DNA from 3 places in the Kitasatospora sp. NPDC085879 genome. Region 1 is predicted to be linked to each of the others. Evidence: riboswitches for the same ligand, from Rfam matches in the RefSeq annotation. Region 1 holds a riboswitch; each other region holds the start of a gene.
The links. A riboswitch is a leader RNA that binds a small molecule or an ion and turns the genes downstream of it on or off. The one in region 1 is predicted to bind cyclic di-AMP.
Positions count from the first base shown of each region.

Region 2: it holds a riboswitch for cyclic di-AMP, as region 1 does, so the genes downstream of both, AB0P35_RS12450 (M23 family metallopeptidase) here and AB0P35_RS02035 (transglycosylase family protein) in region 1, are expected to answer to the same signal.
Region 3: it holds a riboswitch for cyclic di-AMP, as region 1 does, so the genes downstream of both, AB0P35_RS22555 (transglycosylase family protein) here and AB0P35_RS02035 (transglycosylase family protein) in region 1, are expected to answer to the same signal.

Region 1 covers NZ_JBFBJZ010000002.1:68,309-74,892, reverse strand. Annotated here, with positions in the region: gene AB0P35_RS02045 (MFS transporter) at 1-923, shown strand, start outside; gene AB0P35_RS02040 (hypothetical protein) at 1,005-1,706, shown strand; cyclic di-AMP (ydaO/yuaA leader) riboswitch at 2,198-2,350, shown strand; gene AB0P35_RS02035 (transglycosylase family protein) at 2,351-3,421, shown strand; gene AB0P35_RS02030 (glycoside hydrolase family 6 protein) at 3,954-5,171, shown strand; gene AB0P35_RS02025 (endo-1,4-beta-xylanase) at 5,592-6,584, shown strand, end outside.
Region 2 covers NZ_JBFBJZ010000012.1:137,518-144,101, forward strand. Annotated here, with positions in the region: gene AB0P35_RS12415 (hypothetical protein) at 1-88, opposite strand, end outside; gene AB0P35_RS12420 (PaaI family thioesterase) at 241-666, opposite strand; gene AB0P35_RS12425 (hypothetical protein) at 825-1,007, opposite strand; gene AB0P35_RS12430 (TetR-like C-terminal domain-containing protein) at 1,048-1,614, opposite strand; gene AB0P35_RS12435 (alpha/beta hydrolase) at 1,614-2,450, opposite strand; gene AB0P35_RS12440 (4-oxalocrotonate tautomerase family protein) at 2,601-2,813, shown strand; gene AB0P35_RS12445 (YiaA/YiaB family inner membrane protein) at 2,827-3,117, opposite strand; cyclic di-AMP (ydaO/yuaA leader) riboswitch at 3,366-3,504, shown strand; gene AB0P35_RS12450 (M23 family metallopeptidase) at 3,515-4,285, shown strand; gene AB0P35_RS12455 (hypothetical protein) at 4,304-5,200, opposite strand; gene AB0P35_RS12460 (GNAT family protein) at 5,281-5,895, shown strand; gene AB0P35_RS12465 (sensor domain-containing protein) at 5,979-6,584, shown strand, end outside.
Region 3 covers NZ_JBFBJZ010000029.1:91,206-97,789, forward strand. Annotated here, with positions in the region: gene AB0P35_RS22545 (LacI family DNA-binding transcriptional regulator) at 1-351, shown strand, start outside; gene AB0P35_RS22550 (hypothetical protein) at 471-674, opposite strand; gene AB0P35_RS22555 (transglycosylase family protein) at 853-2,052, opposite strand; cyclic di-AMP (ydaO/yuaA leader) riboswitch at 2,058-2,286, opposite strand; gene AB0P35_RS22560 (hypothetical protein) at 2,518-4,635, shown strand; gene AB0P35_RS22565 (hypothetical protein) at 4,772-5,650, opposite strand; gene AB0P35_RS22570 (DUF397 domain-containing protein) at 6,036-6,272, shown strand; gene AB0P35_RS22575 (ATP-binding protein) at 6,509-6,584, opposite strand, start outside.

The DNA of each region.
Region 1 (6,584 bases):
GGGCGATGCTCCCGCTCTCCGGGCTGCTCGCCGCGGCCGTGCTGCGCACCGTCCCCGATCTGCCGCGCCACGACTCCACGCCCGACCCGGCCGGCTCGGCCCTGCTCATCGGCGGTACCGCCGCGGTGCTCTACGGCATCATCGAGGGCCCCTCGCACGGCTGGGCCTCGGCTCCCGTCCTGGCCGGATTCGCGGTCGGCGCGGCGCTGCTGACCGCCTTCACCGGGTACGGCCTGGCGGCCCGGCGGCCGCTGATCGATCCGCGGGTGTTCCGCTCCCGGCGGCTGCGGGCCGCCGTTCTGGGCACGGCAGCATCGTTTTTCGGCCTTTTCGCGCTGTTCTTCGTCAACTCGCAGTTCCTGCAGTACGCCAAGGGGTACTCGGCGGCCCGCACCGGCTTCGCCATCGTGCCGCTGACCGTCGGCATGGCCCTGGTGCCGCGGTTCGCCGGGCGGCTGCAGGCCAGGCACGGGGTGCGGCCGGTGGCGGGCGCCGGACTGGCGCTGATCGGGGCCGGTCTGCTCGGTGTCTCCAGCGCCGGGCCCGGCACCCCGTACCCCGTCTACGCGCTGTGGCTGCTGCTGCTCTCGGCCGGTATGGGCCTGTCCGCGCCCGGCCTCACCCACGCGGTGGTCTCCGAACTCCCGCCCGGGCAGGCCGGTCTGGGCGCCGGGCTGAACACCGCGGCGCGGGAGCTCGGCGCGGCCCTCGGGGTCGCCGTGGTCGGCACCGTGCTCGCCTCCCGTACGGGCGGCGGCACCGCCCACGGCCCGGCCGAGTTCACCGCCGGCATGGCCGTCGGCCTGCGGGTGGTCGCCGTCCCCGTGCTGCTCGCCGCCCTCGCCGTCTTCCTCGGCCTGCGCGGCCGACCGGCGGCCGAGCAGGCGGTGCCCGCCCCGGAGCCGGCCGCGAAGGCGGTGTGACGGCCCACCGGGATCCGAGCGAAGCGGCCCGCCCGGGCCCCGCCGGCCGGGGGCGCCGGCGGCTTTGCCACCATGCGGTGCATGACCGTCATCGTCTCCGTGGCGGGCGCCGGCTGCGGCTGCACGCCGCGCCGCGCCTGGTCCGCCTCGCCCGTGCCGGAGTGGGCGGGCGCGGCCGGCACCACCCTCGTCCACTGGCCCGATCCCGACCCCACCGACTCGCCGTACGACGGCCGGGGCATCGTCCCGACCGACCGGCTGCCGGTGGCCGGCGAGCGGCGGATGATCGGCCTGGACGGGCCGCTGCTCGTGGACGGGCCGTTCTGGTGCCTGTTCACCCCGGCCGCGACGGCGGCGAACGGCACGCCCGACCATCCGGAGGAACTGCCGGCGCACGCCCTGGTCCGCTGCACCCCGCTGGCGGTGGCGGACGAACGCCCGGGCGCGGCCTGGGTGCGGGTCTCGGTCGACGAGGTGGTCCGGATCACGGAGGCGCCGGAGCGCTGGGCGCCCTCCTCGGCGGGGTCGATCGCCGGCCTGCTCCCGCCGGACGGCTCCCGGGTGGACCGGATCAGCGTCCGGTGCGGCCCGCTGCGGTACGTGGAGTGGTCCGCCCAGGGCGATCTGGGGCGCCGCGCGGTGCTGCGGGAGGAGGACGGCCGGTCGGTGCTGCTGCTGTACGCGGAGTGCTCCTTCGACGAGGACGACGTGGCGATCGGTCACCGGCCGCTGACCGCGGAGGAGGCCGCGGCGGTGCTGGCCTGCTGGCCCGCCGAGGGGTGAGCGGACAGTCGGCGCCCTCGGCCCGTTCCGACACGAACGAGGGCCGGGGTCGGACCCCGTGGCGGACCCGAACCTTCCACTCCGCCCCGGCGGGGCGATCCGTTCGTGCCGTGATCGTCCGGGCGGGGCACGGCGGCGGACCGCGGCGGGGCGGCAGTCGGCATTTCACCCCACCGACACCGGTCGGCGTCCGCGCATTTTCCCCGGAGGAATTCCCAGGGAATTCCCGGGAATTCGTCCGAGGCTCGCCGTCGCGGACACGTCAGGCCGGTACGGCATCCCCTCCGACCTGCGGCGGCGCCCCGGCGGGCGGTGGCGCACACCGGGGCGGGCGGCCGAAATACGCGCATGTGGCACCGAAGCACTCGTGATGATTGTGTGATGTTCGGGATGCTGGCTTGTTATCGCGGTGACGATCCCTCTAATGTCCACCTCAGCCCGACAGCACGGGCACCCAAGACGCGGCACGCCGAACCCTGCCCACCGCGTCCACCGGGTCACCGACCAGACCTTGGGCAGGGACGGGGGACCCACGTTTCGACGCCGGCCCCACACGGCTAGGGGTGAAGCCGCCTCAGCGCGGCCGGGCCACCTCCCGGTCCGAACCCGACAGCTCACCTCGCAGGCGTGCGGAGAGGGAACTGATGGGTTTCATCGGCTCGGGCCGTCACCGCCGCCCCACCCAGACCGAGCGTGCCGTCGCGGTCGCCGGCGTGGCAGGCGCAGGATTGGCGATCCCCCTGCTCACCGCCACGGGCGCCCACGCCGCCCCGGTCACCACCTGGGACGCCGTCGCCCAGTGCGCCACCGCCGGCAACTGGGGGAAGGCCGCCGGCAACGGCGAGTACGGCGGGCTCCAACTCGACCTCCGCACCTGGGTCGCGTACGGCGGCGACAAGTTCGCCTCCACGCCCGACCGGGCCAGCAAGGAGGAGCAGATCAGCGTCGCCGAGCGGGTCCTCTCGGACCGCGGCGCCAAGGCCTGGGGGCACTGCGCCACCACCGCGGGCCTCACCGGCGAGGGCAAGCCGGAGACGGTCGAGCCGACCGTCCCCACGACCCCGGCTCCGACCACCACCACGCCCGCCGAGCGCGGTGCCTCGGCGCCGGTCTTCACCGGCATGCAGGGCCGGGACGCGAACGGCGTGTACTGGTATCAGGTCGACGGGCAGTGGTACTGGACGACGAGCCAGGAGATCTACGACTACTACACCGGCCCGGCAGCCACCGCCCCCGGTCAGTCGAACTCCACCACGCCGACGCCGGGCCAGGTCCCGACCACGCCCCCCGCGCCGGGCACCGGCACCACCGCGCCGACCGTCCCGGGCGGCACCACGACCACGGCGCCGGGCACCACGGCCCCCGGCACCCCCGCCCCGGACACCACGACGGCACCGACGATCGACCCGATCACCGGCCTGCCGGTCACCCCGGCCCCGTCCACCGGCGCGCCGACGGCGACCGACCCGACCACCGCCCCGACCGGCCCGGCCGCCCCCGCCTCGACGAGCACCGCGACCGAGGCCGCCACGGCCACCCCGGCGCCGCAGCAGACCGAGCCCGCCACCTACACCGTGGCGCCCGGCGACACGCTCTCCGACATCTCCAACAAGAACAAGCTCGGCGGCTGGAAGTCCGTCTACGACGGCAACTCGGGCACCATCGGCCAGGACCCGGACCTCATCAAGCCCGGCCAGGTCCTGAAGATCAAGTAATCGCGGCACCGCACGCGCACAGGCGCCGGCGGCCCCGGGCGACGAGCCCGGGACCGCCGGCGCCGCGCTGTGCCGGGGCGTCAGATCCGGCCGGTGCCGGCACCCGCGGTGTCCACGGCCGCCACGGTGTCCGCGCCGGTCGGGTCGTAGCCGTAGGACGCGACGGTGAAGCCGCCGGTCCTGGTGATGCGGCGGTGGTCGCGCCGAGGTCGTTGCGGAACAGGTCGGCGCAGCCGTCCGTCTCGATGTTCACATCACTGAACACCGGTTGCATCCATGGCCAGACCGCAGCCGCGAACCTGACACCACGTCAATGCTACGGACGCGAGCGGACGGTGACGATAGAGCGGCCCTTGCGCCCGGCCCACGCTTCGTCGCGGTCGGCCCATAGTTCAGCAGGGTGAACGGCCTGCGCGAAGCCTTGACGCCGCGGACGGCTCCGACTAGAACTTCCCTCGCGCTTGGGAGCGCTCCCACGAGCGGCTCGCACCCTCACCCTGCGCAGCCCGCACGCCAGCCCTAGGAGCCGCACGTGTCCCGCCCACGCCGTCGAATCGCGGCCGCGAGCGCAGCCCTCGCCGCCGTCGCAGCGGTCTGCTGCCTGCCCGCGACCGCGACCGCCGCCACCGGCCACGACCGAAGCACCGGCCGCGTCCCCGGTCCCGGCGCCGGCTTCTACGTCGACCTCGACAGCAAGGCCCTGCACCAGGCCGCCGACGACCTGCGGGCCGGCGACTGGGGCAACGCGCTCGCCATGGCGAAGATGGGCTCGTACCCGGTGGCGCAGTGGTTCAACGGCACCGCCACCCCGCAGGAGAGCACCGCCGCGATGGCGAAGCTCCAGTCCAGGGCCGCCCTGCAGCACCAGACCCCGGTGGTCGTGGCGTACAACGTGCCGGGCCGGGACTGCTCGCAGTACTCCGCCGGCGGCGCCTCCAACTCCGCCGAGTACGCCGCCTGGATCGACGGCCTCGCCCGGGGCATCGGCGACCGCGGCACCGTCGTCGTCCTGGAGCCGGACGGCCTCGCCCTCAGCCCCGCCTTCTGCGGCGGCACCGCACAGCAGCAGGCCGACCGGCTGGCCGAGATCAACGGCGCCGTCGACCGGCTCGCCCGGCAGCCGCACGCAGCCGTCTACCTGGACGCCGGGCACAGCGGCTGGCAGTCCACCGGCACCATGGCGAAGCTGCTGGTGGACGGCGGCGTGGAGCGCACCCAGGGCTTCTTCCTCAACGTCTCCAACTACCAGCGCGACGCCGATCTGGTGCGCTACGGCACCCAGGTCGCCAAGTGCACCTGGTACCTGACCCACACCCCGGGCGCGGTGGCCGACGACTGCGCCAACCAGTACTGGCCGCAGGCCGACGCGGACGCCTGGTACACCGCGCGCGTGCCCGCGGACGCGAAGCTGCCGCACTTCGTCGTCGACAGCAGCCGCAACGGCCAGGGGCCCTGGACACCCACCGCGAGCTACCCGGACGCCCAGACCTGGTGCAACCCGCCCGGCCGCGGCCTGGGAACCCGGCCGACCGCGAACACCGGGACGCCACTGCTGGACGCCTTCCTCTGGCTCAAGGTGCCGGGCGAGTCCGACGGCAGCTGCACCCGCGGCACCACCGGCGGCACCGACCCCGAGTACGGCGCCGCCGACCCGGCCGCGGGCGTCTGGTGGCCGGCCCAGGCCCACACCCTGGCCGCCAACGCCTCCCCCGCCCTGAGCTTCAACCTGCCCGCCGGCGCCGACCGCTGACCATCCCCCGTCGGCGGCCCGGAACCACCCTCCGGGCCGCCCGCCGGGCGCCGCATGCCCACACACCCCCTGCGGCGCCCGGCCCTTTCGCATGCCCTCACGCGCGCATGCCCGCCTGCCGCCGAAACTTTTCGGTCGATCATTCTTCCCCTCGCTCACGCCTGGCCGCATCGGACGCTGGCGCGCACCGGTCGAGCCTCCGCTGATCTGCCGCGAGAGGCTCGCGAACCCCTATGGAAACTTTCGCCGTTGATATCGAAACTCAGTATTGACCAACCGTCGACAACGGCGACATACTCATCGGCGATCGACCTCCCGCCGCTGGCCGCGTGGCGGATGCACAGCACCGCAACAGGTCCCACCCAGCCTGTCCGGACGGTCTCCCCACGGCCGTCCGGCCGACGGAAGAAGAGGTTGTCGATGATCCACCGCTCCCCCGGTTCCCCGGGGATGCTCCGGCGTGCACTGCTCACCGGTACCGCCGGCCTGCTCGCCGCCGCCGGTCTGGCCGGCGCGGCCGGCACCGCCGACGCGGCGAGCACCCTCGGCGCGTCCGCCGCCGCCAAGGGCCGCTACTTCGGCACCGCCGTGGCCGCCGGCCACCTCGGCGAATCGGCCTACGCCGGCACCCTGGACACCGAGTTCACCGCGGTCACCCCCGAGAACGAGATGAAGTGGGACGCCGTCGAGGCCACCCGCAACTCGTTCACCTTCTCCGCCGCCGACCAGATCGTCACCCACGCCCGGGGCAAGGGCATGAAGGTCCGCGGCCACACCCTGGTCTGGTACTCCCAGCTGCCCGGCTGGGTCGGCGGGCTCTCCGCCACCGACCTGCGCACCGCGATGAACAACCACATCACCCAGGTCATGACCCACTACAAGGGCGGGATCTACGCCTGGGACGTCGTCAACGAGGCCTTCCAGGACGGCGGCAGCGGCGCCCGGCGCAGCTCGCCCTTCCAGGACAAGCTCGGCGACGGCTACATCGAGGAGGCGTTCCGCACCGCCCGCTCCGTCGACCCCAACGCCAAGCTCTGCTACAACGACTACAACACCGACGGGCAGAACGCGAAGAGCAACGCGGTCTACGCGATGGTGAAGGACTTCAAGCAGCGCGGCGTGCCGATCGACTGCGTGGGCTTCCAGTCTCACTTCAACAGCGCCTCGCCGGTGCCCTCCGACTACCGGGCCAACCTGCAGCGCTTCGCCGACCTCGGCGTCGACGTCCAGATCACCGAACTCGACATCGAGGGCTCCGGGTCGGCGCAGGCCACCAGCTACACCAACGTGGTCAACGCCTGCCTGGCGGTCTCCCGCTGCACCGGCCTCACGGTGTGGGGCATCACCGACAAGTACTCCTGGCGCAGCAGCGGCACCCCGCTGCTGTTCGACGGCAACTACGGAAAGAAGCCC
Region 2 (6,584 bases), on a different contig from region 1:
CGGCCGGAACGACCGGCGGCTCGACCGGCGGGCGCTGCCCGGGGATGAGTCCGGTGGCTGGCGCGGTGCTTCTGGCCGTCTTCGTCATCTCTCCACGTCCTCCGTGTCCCTGCCGGGCGCCGCCGGGCTGCCGCGCACCGTCCTCCACCACCCGGCCTACCCCGTCCGACGGCCTCCGCTGTCCGGATTCGGTGACAGAGCTGTCCCGGAACCCGCCCCGGCCGTCCCCCGCGCCGGCGTTCACCGGGTGTGCTCCACGGCGATCATCGTGCCCTGGAGCAGCGCGACCTCCTTGCCGGGGATGCCACCGCTGACCGAACGGACCTCCGCACCCACGACGGTGATGGTGCGCCCGCTGCGGACGACCGTGCCGGTGGCGCGCAGCCGCTCACCCACCCCGGGGCTCAGCAGGTTGAGCTTGAACTCCACGCTGAGCACGTCCTTGCCCTCGGGCATCAGGGAGAGCGCGGCCGCCCCGGCCGCCGCGTCGGCGAGCGTGGATATCGCGCCGGCGTGCACGAAACCGTTCTGCTGGGTCACCCCGGGCCGCACCGGCAGGTCGAGCACCACCCGGCCGCGGGCCAGCTCGACGATCTCCACCCCCAGGGTCGCCAGCAGCGGCTGGCCGGTGAGATTGCTGCGGAGGCGGTCGGTGACGGTGTCCATGGCGAGGTCCTGGTGCGAGGGGCGGGGTGCCCCAGCACCTTCCGCCGCCGACCCGCCCCGCGTCAACCCCGGTCCCGGCGGCCCCGGACAGCACCGAGGCCCGCGCCGGTCGGCGCGGGCCCGTGGAGGTGGGGGCGGGCGGCGGCGGCCGCCCGGGCTCAGGTGAGGTCGGCGTCCTCGACCGGCAGCTCGGCCGCGGTGTCCGGGAGCTCGGTGCCGGTGACCGTCCGGCCGTCTCCGGTGCGGTGCTGCGACCCGTCGGCGTGGGCGCTCGGAGCGGTCAGCGAGGCGACGACGCCGACGGCGAGCGAGGCAAAGGCGAGCATGCTGCGCTTCTTCATGCCCTGCACAACGCGCGGGACGCCGCCGGGTCACGGTCGTTCAGCGCGGCCAGTCGCGCAGACCCGCCACCAGCACCCCGGTCAGCCGCTGCCGGGTGGTCGCCGGGTCCTCGGCGAGCCGGAAGCCGCCGGCGGTGCTCAGCGAGGCGAAGCCGTGCGCCGCGGCGCGGACCGTCCGGGCCGCGTGGACCAGCTCGGAGCCGGTCAGGCCGTACCCCCGCAGCACCGCCAGGATCACCTCGACCAGCCGGCCGGCCGCCGCGGTCAGCTCCGGGTCGTCCTGCGGGGCCTGCGGCAACGCCGCGTACCGGTGCGGATGGCGCACCGCGTAGTCGACGTAGGCGTCGATCAGCGCGGCGAGCGCCTCGTCCCCGCCGCGGCCGAGCACCGCGCCCGACAACCGCTCGGTCAGCTCGCCGGTCACCCGGACGGCGATCAGCCCGCGCAGCTCGCCCAGCCCGCCGGAGACGTGCTTGTAGAGCGAGGGGGTGGCCACGCCGGCCCGGCCGGCCACGGCGGCCAGGGTGAGGGCCTCCGGGCCCTGCTCGTCGAGCAGCCCGAGCGCGTGGTCGACGACGGCGGCGGGGGTCAGACCGGCCCTGGGCATCAGGTGACCTCGTTCACTTCGGTCAGGAAGGGCAGCAGGGCGTCGGCGGTGGCCTGCGGGTACCCGGCCATCGGGTAGTGGCCGCCGCCCTCGATGATCACCTTACGTCCGCGCAGCGCCTCGGCCTGCCGCTCGGCGAGCGCGGCCGGGTCGGGGAAGTCGGGGTCGCGGCTGCCCATCACGACCAGCGCGGGGCAGGTCACGCCGGCGCCCCAGCCGGTCGGCGCGGATTCGCCGCGGACGTAGCCGCGGATCGCCGCGCGGCGGCCCGGCCGCTTGAGCGAGGCGACCAGCCGGGCCCGGTACTCGTCGAAGTCGGCCGGCCGTGCGGTCGGGAAGTAGAGCTTCTGCGCGGCGCCCCACAGTGCCGGGAACCACGTGACGGCCGGGCCGAGCAGGCCGACCATGGCCCTCTGCAGCAGGGTGGGCGGGAAGTTCTCGAAGAAGGCGTCGATCAGGACGATCCCGGCGACCCGCTCCGGCGCGTCCGCGGCGACCCGCACCACGGTGGCGCCGGTGTACGAGCTGCCGACCAGGACGGCGCGTGCGATGCCCAGGTGGTCGAGCAGGGCGCGGACGTCGCCGGCGATCGCGGTCGGCGAGTAGTCGTCCCACGCGGTCGAGGACTCGCCCATGCCGCGCAGGTCCATGGTGACCACCCGGTGTCCGGCGGCGGTGAGCAGCGGGTGCAGGTGCCGGTAGGCCGCCCGCAGGTCGAGCATCCCGGGCAGCAGGACGACCGGGACGCCGGCACCCCGCTCCGTGTCGTCGTACGCCAGCCGGCCGCCGGGAACGTCCAGGTGACGGGTCTGCGGGGCGTGCTGGGTGTCGTTCACGGCCGGCCTCCTTGGCCTCGCTGACGCGGCTGATTGCCCGTAGCCATAAAGCTAAGGCTAATAGCCATAGCTGTCAAGGAGGTGGATGCGGCCTGCGGTACCGTGCCGCCGGACCGAGACCGGACCGAGAGTCGAGAGACCGGAGGCGTCATGCCCTTCATCACCGTCAAGCAGCTGGCCGGCCGCACCGAGGAGCAGCGCGCCGAGATCGCCCGCGAGCTCACCGCCGCCTACGCCCGGGCCACCGGAATGGACCCGGCCAACGTCTGGGTGGTCGTCGAGGAGGTCCCGGCCGAGAACTGGGCCGCCGGCGGCGAGACCTTCGCCGCCAAGCGGGCCCGCGCCGCCGCCTCCGGCAGCTGACCGCCGCGACCGGTCAGAGGCCCTCCGTCCGGAAGGGGTCGTGCTCGGCCAGCAGCTTCTCCAGCCTGGCCTGGTCGACCCGGGAGACCAGGTCGCCGGCGTCCTGGCGGTCGCGGACCACCTTGGCCAGCGTGAACGACGACGTGATCACGTACAGCAGGGCGACCGCCAGGAAGGCGCGCATCCAGGCGTCCACCGGGAGGCGGACGATCCCGATCGCCAGGGCGGCGGTGGCGAGGGCGAAGGACAGGACGGCCTGCACGTAGTACGCGGCCGTGGTGCGGGGCTGCATCGGTGCGCTCATGCTCTGCAGGGTCCCGGAGCCGCGGCGGGCTTGCATGAGTACGGATACTCACTCCGGAGTGTCCGATCACCCTCCGTCAGGGGCCGTTTCGCAATCCATGGCAAATAGCCCATTTCGCCCGCAGCCCTTACGAATCCACCTCCGCAGACGCTTGGAATCAAGGCGGGCACGGCATTAACGTTTGATAACGCAGCGCGGTCGGCAACGCCGTACCGACACGGCACCGTGCGCGTGTCGCTCAATCCCGCGGTCTGCCTTCGCCGGTGGCCCCGGGAACCGGGGAACCACGTTCCTTGGGGTGAATCGGCAGGGCCGGTGGCCCAGCCGTAGGAGACCTTCCTGCTCCGAACCCGTCAGCTAACCCGGTCGGCGAGAGGGAAGGAAAGGAGTGCGCCCCGTGGCGTCGACGCACTCGGCGGACCCCACCGCCGCAGCCACCCAGCTCCTCGACCACCCCTGGGACCAGGCCGACCAGGCCCGCCACCGGGTACCCCGCCAGACCAGGAGCGGCAGCCCGCTGCTCGGCGTCACCGCCACCATGGCCGCCACCCTCGGCGCCGCCGGCATGACCGCGGCCGCAGCCGGCCCGGCCGCCGCCGCCGAACCCGCGGTGACCGCCCCCGACCAGGCGGCCGACGCCGCCGACCCGGGCCTCGCCCTCGCCGCCCGCATCCAGCAGCAGGCCGACCACCGCACCGCCGCCGACGAGGCCGCCCGCCTCGCCGCCGCCCAGGAGGCCGCGGCGCGCCGCGCCGCCCAGGCCGCGGTGGACGCCACCGCGCTCGCCCTGCCGACCACCGGCTACACCCTCGGCGCGCAGTACGGCCCCACCGGCCACTGGGCCCACCTGCACACCGGCCTCGACTTCCAGGCCGCCACCGGCACCCCGGTCACCGCCGTCGGCAACGGCACCGTCACCTCGGCCGGCTGGGCCGGCTCCTACGGCTACCGGATCGTCGAGACCCTGCCCGACGGCACCGAGATCTGGTACTGCCACCTCAACCGGCTCGCCGTCACCGACGGCCCGGTCGAGCGCGGCACCGTCCTCGGCGCGGTCGGCGCCACCGGCAGCGTCACCACCCCCCGCCTCCACCTGGAGGTCCGCCCCGCCGGCGGCGCCCCCGTCGACCCCCTGAGCTGGCTCCGCTCCCACGGCGTCCAGCCCTAGGCGCTCATCGAAGCGCCCCTACGCGTGGGCGTCCCCTTCCGGTTCCTGGCGGGCCGCGGCGTACGCCTCCAGTTCGGCGGTGCCCGGTTCGGGGGCCAGGTCCGGGTAGTCGGCCACCAGCAGGGCGGGCAACCCCGGGACGGTCCACTGCCCGCACAGCCAGAGCGCGACGTCCGCCACCACCTGCTCGAAGTCCTCGAACTCGCCCCGCAGCTCGTACGGCATCGGCTCGCCGAGCGCGGTCAGCGCCGCCAGGTTGCGGTAGCTGCGCTGCATCAGCCCGTACTCCAGCAGCCGCCGCGCGCCGTCGGTCGCCATCCCGATCGACAGCAGGTGCGCCTCGCCCCAGCCGAGGGCGGCGTCGGCCCCGGACATCGGGTCCAGCGCGCCGGTGTCGACCAGCGCCGCGTACGCCGCCGTCCGGTCCGCGGGCTCCAGCGCGCGGAAGCCGTCCAGCCAGGCCCGGACGGCGTCGGTGTCCGCGGTGTCCACCCCGTCCGCGCGCAGCAGCAGGGTGTAGAGCCGGGGCCAGGTGAGCAGCTGCGGCCGCCGCAGCAGCGTTCCCAGCAGCTCGCCCTGCCAGTCCGCCTCCGCGTGCAGCCGTTCCTGCCGTTTGGCGTTCAGCCGGCGAACCGCCCGCTGGTGGTCGATGAGCAGCCGCACGGCCGCGCCGTACGCGCCGGGGTCGCCGTCCGGCTGCACGTACAGGTGGAGCCGCTCGTGCAGCAGTTGTTCCAGTACCGCCGAGCCCAGTTCGGGCCAGCCGTCGTGCAGTGGCGCGCCGCTCAGCTCCAGCAGCGCCAGCACCTGCCGGGCCGCTTCCTCCGGCACCGTGGGCAGGCCCTGGGCGTCCGCCCAGTCGAGCAGCTCCTCGGCGCGGGTACGGGGGATGAGCTGCAGGTCTTCGTCGTTCACGCCGGTACCGTAACCGGTGCGGGGCCCGCAGCGCGGCATCCGGGGCCCGCGGGGTCAGGCCCGGGGTAGGGTCGGCGGCCATGACACCCGAACAGGTCCGGACGGTGCGCCAGGTCCGGTTGGCCGGGCCGCGCCTGGCGATCCGCGAGTTCCGGCTCGCCCCGGAGGACGTCCACGCCCTGTTCGCCGTGTTCGGCGACCCGGAGGCCGCCCGGTACCTGCCCTTCGAGCCGCGCGACGAGGAGGAGTGCGCCGACCAGATCGAGCTGTACCTCGACGAGGCCGAGCAGGACCCGCGCACCGTCTACCGGCTCGCCGTGACCCTGCGCGAGGAGGGCGACGAGGCCCCGCCGATCGGCAGCGCCGTCCTCGGCCTCGAAGGGCACCGCGCCGCCTCGCTGGGCTGTGCGCTGCGCCGGGACACCTGGGGCAACGGCTACGCCGGCGAGATCACCGCGCTGCTCTGCGGATTCGCCTTCGGGACGCTCGGCCTGCACCGGCTCGCCGCCCGGGTCGACCCGGCGAACACCGCCTCGGCCCGGGTGCTCACCCGGGCCGGCTTCCGGCAGGAGGGCCGGATCCGGCACGACCAGTTGCTGCGCGGCGCCTGGCACGACTCCCTGCTGTTCTCCCTGCTGGAGGACGAGTGGGTACGGCCCGCCGCAGGGGAGGGGTGGGGACAGCCCCACCCCTGACCCGCCGGTGGGCCGGATTACCCCGGGCGTCCGGCTCCGGCACCGTGGAACCGTCACTCCAGACGGACACCGAGGGGCCCCAGATGACCACCGCACCGCTGAACCCGACCACCGCGCCGTACCGGTCCGACGTGCCCGCCGCCCGGCGGCCCGGCTTCCTGCGGGCGCCGTTCGCGGCCGCCACCTACCGCGAGATCGGCTTCGTGCTGACCGGCCTGCCGGTCGCGATCGCCGCCTTCACCGTCGCGGTGACGCTCTTCTCGGCCGGCCTCGGCCTGCTGGTCACCGCGCTCGGCCTGCCGGTGCTGGCCCTGCTGCTGGTGCTGGCGCGCGGCTTCGGCTCGCTGGAGCGCCACCGCGCCCGCGTCCTGCTCGGCACGCCCGTGGCCGCGCCGGAGCCGGTCCGCCCGAAGCGCCCCGGCTTCTGGGGCACCGTCACCGCCCGGCTGGCCGACGGCGCCGGCTGGCGGGCGGTGCTGCACCAGGTGCTGATGTTCCCCTGGGCGGTGCTGAGCTTCGCCCTCACCGTGACCTTCCTGGTCACCGGCTGGGTGGTCGCGCTGTACCCGCTCTACCACTGGGTGTTCGCCCGGTACACCGACTGGCCCGGCTACCGGGTGTTCGAGTTCACCACCGACGCCGGCCGGCACCACGAGTACTACATCACCTCGCCCGCGCAGATCGCCGGC
Region 3 (6,584 bases), on a different contig from region 1:
ACGCTGTTCAGCGTGGAGGGCGGGCACGCCGCGGCCGGCGCGCTGCTCGACAAGGGCGCCACCGCGATCGTCTGCGGGAGCGACATGATGGCGCTCGGCGCGATCCGGGCCGCCCGGCAGCGCGGGCTCTCCGTGCCGCAGGACGTCTCGGTGGTCGGGTTCGACGACTCGCCGCTGATAGCGTTCACCGAGCCGCCGCTGACCACGATCCGCCAGCCGGTCGAGGCGATGGCCACCGCCGCGGTGGACGCCCTGCTGGAGGAGGTCGGCGGCAACCCCGCGCAGCGCGCGGAGTTCATGTTCCAGCCGGAGCTCGTGATGCGCGGCTCCACCGGCGCCAGCGTGCGCTGACACCCCGCCACCCGGCCCATGGCCGGAGGCACACGGCTGCGGCCCCGGAGAGCTCTCTCTCCGGGGCCGCAGGCGTTCCCGGGGCCCGGTGTCCCCGACGCCCCCGGGCGGCGGTCCGGTCAGCCCTCCTCGACGGTGCGGTGCGGGCGGGCGGTGCGTTCGGCGTCGGCGGCGTCCCCGGTGCGGGCCTCGGTGCGCCGGCTGCGGGCCAGGTAGTCGCGGACGATGAGCTCGACCGCGTCCTGCGGGTTGCCCGCCCCGGCGGCCAGCATGACCTCGATCGCCAGATCGGCGTCCAGCGTGACGGTGACCTTCGCTGCCATGGCGACTCCTCAACTCCGTGGGAGCGTCAGCCTATCCGCGCGGGCAGGCCGATGCCCCGGAGCGGCGGGAGGCCGCTCCGGGGCATCGGAGGGGAGAGGAGCGCCCGGGCCGTGGGACCCGTGTACGGCCGACGGGCGCGGGGATGCCGGCGTGCGGGACGCCGGCACCGAGCCGGGATCAGACCCGGCCGGCGAAGTCCGGCGCCCAGTTGGCGATCGTCTGGACGCGGACACCGGCGCTCGGGTTGGCGGCCTCGACGTACTTGCCGTCACCGATGTACATGGCGACGTGGTGCACACCGGAGTTGGCACCGTTGCTGGACCAGAACAGCAGGTCGCCCGGCTGCAGGCTGTCCAGCGAGACGCGGGTGGAGTAGTCGGCCTGGTCGGCGGCGACGCGCGGGACGGAGATGCCCGCGGCGCGCAGCGCGGCCTGGGTCAGCCCGGAGCAGTCCCAGCCGCCGTTGCCGGTGCCGCCGTAGATGTAGGCCTGGCCCACCTTGGAGAGCGCGAAGTTGACCGCGGCGGCCTTGGAGCCGGTGGCGGTCTGCGCGGCCGGGGTGGTGGTGCTCGCCTTGACCGCCGTGGTGGCGGGCTTGGCGGCCGGCTGGGCGGCGGCCGGAGCGGCCTGGGCGGCCTGGGCGTGCTGCGCACCGGTGCCCAGGGACAGCTTCTGGCCCGGGTAGATGGTGTGCGGACCGCTGGTCAGGACCGACTTGTTGATCTCGTAGAGCTTCTGCCAGCCACCCTGGACGTGGTTGCGCTCCGCGATGGTCGACAGCCAGTCGCCGGCCCGCACGGTGTAGGTGGCGCCGTGGGAGCGGTTGCCCTGCCAGGACTTCTTGCCCTGCCAGGCCTTGCCGTCCTGGGAGGTGCCGGCGGAGGCGGTCGAGCCGCTGCCGGTGGAGGCGGCCGGGGCGGCCGGAGCGGCCGGCTTGGCGGCGGTGCTGCTGCCGGTGGAGGCCGCCGGGGCGGTGGTGGAGGCCGAGCCGCCGGGGTTGATCTCGGGGGCCGGACCACCCTTGGTCAGACCGGCCTTGACGGAGCAGACGGGCCAGGCGCCGGGGCCCTGGACGGCGAGGACCTTCTCGGCGATGGCGATCTGCTGGTCCTTGGTGGCCAGGTCGGCGCGGGAGGCGTAGCTGCCGCCGCCGAAGGAGGACCAGGTGCTGTTGGTGAACTGGAGGCCACCGTAGAAGCCGTTGCCGGTGTTGATGTGCCAGTCGCCGGAGGACTCGCACTGGGCGACCTTGTCCCAGGTGGAGACCGAGGCGGCGGAGGCGCTGCCGACGGCCAGCGACGGGATGGTGAGGCCGATGCCGACGACGCCGGTGGTGGCGAGAATGCGTCGGCCGCGCTTGGAGTTGATGGACAGCATGAAGCAGCGTTCCTCTCCCACGCCTGCGAGGTGAGCTGTCGGATTCGGGCTGGAGTTGCCCGGCCGCACGCACGGATTCCGGCGATCTCTCGCCGTTTCCGCGCGCGCGGCTTCACCCCAAGCCGGGGAGCGGCGCTGGACCGCTCCCGGGCGACTTACCTGGTTCCCCCGCCCCTGCCGAAGTGCGTTTCGCTTGCCAGTCGGACCGCCGGCAGGACTCGGCGTTCGGGCCAACTGGGTCCGTGTGACCACGAACGTGGGAGGACATTAGACAGAGTTAAGTTCAAACCGCAAACATGTGTGATGCCGGTCACAGGTGATCTTGGCGTAATTCATGATCGATTCCTTGATATCCCCGTGATCGACTTTCGCCGCTTTCGTGCAAATCCCGTCCGGGAAAACCGGCTTGTTTATGCTTCAGGCAGCGGGGGCCGGGCGGCGACCCGGGGGAGGGGTCGACCGGTCATGGACGAGCGCGACGGGCGCCGCGAGGCGGAGACCGACGGGATGTCGCGGAGGCCGGTCCCGCACCGCCGGGTGGGCCGGCGCCGGGTGCTGCTCTGGATCGGGATCTCCACCGCGGCGGTCGCGGCGGCCGGCGGCGAATGGGCCCGCCGGTCGCTCGCCTCCGAGGCGCATCCCGGCGCGTTCGGTGCCACGCCCTCCGAGGGCCCTGGCGGGGCCTCTGCCGGGCACACGCACGCCGCCCCGACCCCGGTCGACCCCTCGCCCTCCCCGGTCGATCTGACGGGCCGCCGCTGGTCCGACCCGGCCGGCTGGGGCGGCGCCGTCCCGGGCCCGAAGGGCGCCGTGCGGATCGCCGACCGCGTCCTGCTGGACGCCGACGCGACGGTCGGCTCGCTGCTGGTCGAGCCGGGCGGTTCGCTGGTCTTCGCGCCGGAGCGCAGCCTCACGCTCTCCTCGGCGGGCGGCGTCGAGGTCCGCGGCACCCTGGCGCTGGCTCCGGCGGAGGGTGCCGTGCACACCCTGCGATTTCCATCCGTGGACGAACGAACGTTCCGGGGCGGCGGCATGACGATGGTGGAGGGGGACACCGGGCTCTGGGTGACCGGCACCGGCTACCTCCGGCTGGACGGCGCCGCCAAGACCGCCTGGGCTCGCGCGGCGACCGCGCTCAAGGCCGGCGACACCGAGCTGAGCCTGGCCGAGCCGCCCACCGGCTGGCAGTCGGGCGACGAGCTGGCCGTCACTCCGACCGGACCCCCGAGCGAGGACGAATTCTCCACCCGATACGATCTGTGCACGATCAGACGGGTCGACGGCAGGACCGTCGTGCTGAGCGCACCCCTGGCCCACGCGCACCCGCGCGTCTCGGCCGGCGGCGGGGTCGCCGTCGGCGCCGAGGTGCTCAACCTGACCCGCAGCGTACGGGTCGAGGGCACCCCCCGGGGTCGCGCCCACGTCCACCTGACCAGCTCGCGGCGGGCCGATGTCCGGCACGCGGCGCTGCGCTGGCTCGGCCCGCGCCGGGCCGGCAAGGAGACCTGGAACGGCGCCCCGGTGACCGAGCCCGTCCTCGGCCGGTACGGGCTGCACTTCCACATGCTCGGCGACACCTCCCGCGGCACCGTCGTGGAGGGCGTGGTGGTCCGTGACTGCGGCAGCCACGCCTTCGTCCCGCACGCCAGCCACGGCATCACCTTCCGCAGCTGCATCAGCCACGACACCTGGGAGGACGCCTACTGGTGGGACGGCCCGCCGGACACCCGGACCCCGCAGGCACCCTCGGACGACATCACCTACGAGTCCTGCGTGGCCTCCCGCACGGTCTACGAGCCCGCCCCGCGCGGCTACCGGCTCACCGGCTTCGCACTCGGCGCCGGCACCGGCGGCACCGCCCGCGACTGCGTGGCCGTCGGCGTCCAGGGCGCCACCGGCGCCTCCGGCTACGAGTGGCCGGAGACCAGCGAGGGCGTCTGGACCTTCGAGCGCTGCCTGGCCCACAACAACCTGCAGAACGGCATCTTCGTCTGGCTGAACGCCCGTCACCACCACACCCTGGAGCGCTTCGTCGCCTACCACAACGGCGGCTGGGGCGTCGAGCACGGCGCCTATCTCAACGACTTCGACTACAACGGCGGTGTGCTGTACGGCAACGGCGCCGGGGGAGTGGCCGTGCACGCGCTCGGCCGGGAGAAGGGCACCGTCTTCGACGGCCTGCTGATCGACGCGGCAGGGCAGTCCGACTACGCGGTCGCCACGGCCAAACACCAGCTCGCCGGCGGCACGGTGACGATCAGTCGGAGCCGGATGACGGGCTACCGCAAGGCCGGGGTGGCCTTCCGCGCCACCCCGGACGGCCAGCCGGACGACATCGCCGTGCTGGACTGCTCCTTCGGCGGCAACGAGGTCTGGCTGGACCCGCAGTCCCCCCGCCCGGCCCGGATCGTCCTCCGCAAGGCCGGCGAGCGGCAGGCCGTCCAGCTGGAGCCGGGCCCGGGCAAGGCGGAGTGGAACGCCGTGGCGGCCCCCGCCACCGTGGACAGCCCGCCCCGGGCGGTCTCCGTCCCGGCGATCCGGCTCGCCGACGCCGCGGCACCGACCCGGCGGCTGCCGGTCTGAGGCCGGGGCGGGGGACGGGCGAGGGGCGAGACGGGGAACGCTGCAGCGAACGCGACACGGAACGCGGAGGGGCCCCGACCGGTGCGGTCGGGGCCCCTCCTGCGAGTTCACTGCGCGAGGCGGTGGCTCACGGCGCTCACTGCTCCGCCGCGGGCTCCTCGGCCTCGGCCTGCTCCTCGACCGGCGGCTGCGGCGGCAGCGCGGCCAGGTAGGTGGAGGCGATCAGCTGGCCGACCGTCGGGTAGGCGCCCAGCGGCGCGGCGCTCGGGCAGCCGGTCTGCTCGGCGGCCGTGGCCAGCAGCTCGGAGTCGGCCTCCGGGCCGATCACCAGCGGCGCCAGTGCGGGGCGCTCCGAACCGGTGGCCTTGAGGTGCTCGACCGCGGCGACGACCGAACCCGGGACGTCCAGGGCGGCGGCCACCACCGGCACGGCGAGGCGGGCGGCGAGCAGCACACCGGTGATCCCGGCGGCCGCGGCCGCGTCCTCGCCGCCGGAGACGGTCAGCACCACGCCGTCGGCGGAGGTCGCGATCGCGAACAGTCGGGCGCGGTCGGCGCGCGCCAGCCCGGCCTCGGAGAGGCGGACGTGCACGGCCTCGGCGAGCAGCGGGTGCGGGCCCAGCGGGTCGGTGACCGGGGATCCCGCGGCCGCGGCCACCTCGTGCAGCTCCGCCAGGAAACCGTGCGGACCGGGCAGCAGCGGCACCACGATCGGCGGCGGCGCACCGTTGCCGGCGGCCATGGCGAGCAGGTCGGCGACGGTCGGGGCGTCCTCCGCCTCGTCCGCGAGGTAGCCGGCCGCGATCTCGATACCGGGCTGCTCGCCGCGCACGACGGACAGCAGCTCGTCGACGATCGGGCGGGCCTCGGGACCGGCCGTGGCCGGAACGGCCAGCAGCAGGGCCGGGGAGCCGACCGGAACCTCCGGACGCTCGGGACGGCGGTGGCGCCCCCGCGCACGGGAGCCTGGCGTACGGACGGGCAGTGGCGCGCCCGGGATGGCTGCGGTGCTCATGGCGGAGATCGTAGGACATTCCGGGGTCCGTACTGCAGTCGACTCCCGTGAGGGCTTGGTGGTGACGGCACAAGACCGGACAAAACCCGGCAAAGCGATGCGCACTCCGTCGGAGGGGTGCGTGATGCGGCTCACAGTGGCCGATGTGACTGCGCGTAAAGCCCGCCGTCGAGCGTGAAGATCAACGGGACGCAGATCCATCCGTACCGACGGTGATCATCTACGCGGTCGTATGTGGTGTTCTGCCCCTGTTTACCCGGTCGGCGCCGGCGCTGTTCGGTGCTACTGATGAGTCAGATGCACGCGCTTTGTCCCGTGCTGATGCACGTGCAGGCCAGCTATCATCACGTCAAGTGAGGCGAACGCCAGGCTCTGGGAGACAACGATGAGTGACACGTACAACGGCATGGCCGCTGCGGACCTCGACGGAGTGGTCTGGCAGAAGAGTCGGCACAGCAACTCGCAGGGCAACTGCGTGGAGTTCGCGGCGCTCCCGACCGGCGAGGTGGCGATGCGCAACTCCCGTTTCCCGGACGGGCCGGCGCTCGTCTACACCCGGGCCGAGATAGCCGCGCTGCTGCTCGGCGCCAAGGACGGCGAGTTCGACCACCTGGCGACCTGACCGCCGGTCGCCGCCGGCGATCCGACTCGTTCATATAGGGGCCGTCGTGGGGGTCGCCACGGCGGCCCGGTTGCGCTTCGCGGGCCGGGTGGCGCGGCCCGTCCGGCGGCCACTGCCTTCCGTCGACCGCTCCCCGCCCGGGTGTCTCCCCTCGGGCGGGCCACTTCGCCGGGCGGCGCCGCAGACCGATCGGGTCCCCTCCGCCCGACCCGCCCGTTCGTGCGCCCTCCGGCGGCTCAGACGGACCGGTGCCGACCCGGTCCGGCAGCCGGCGCCGCGTCGAACAGCGCCCAGACGACCTTGCCCGCCCCG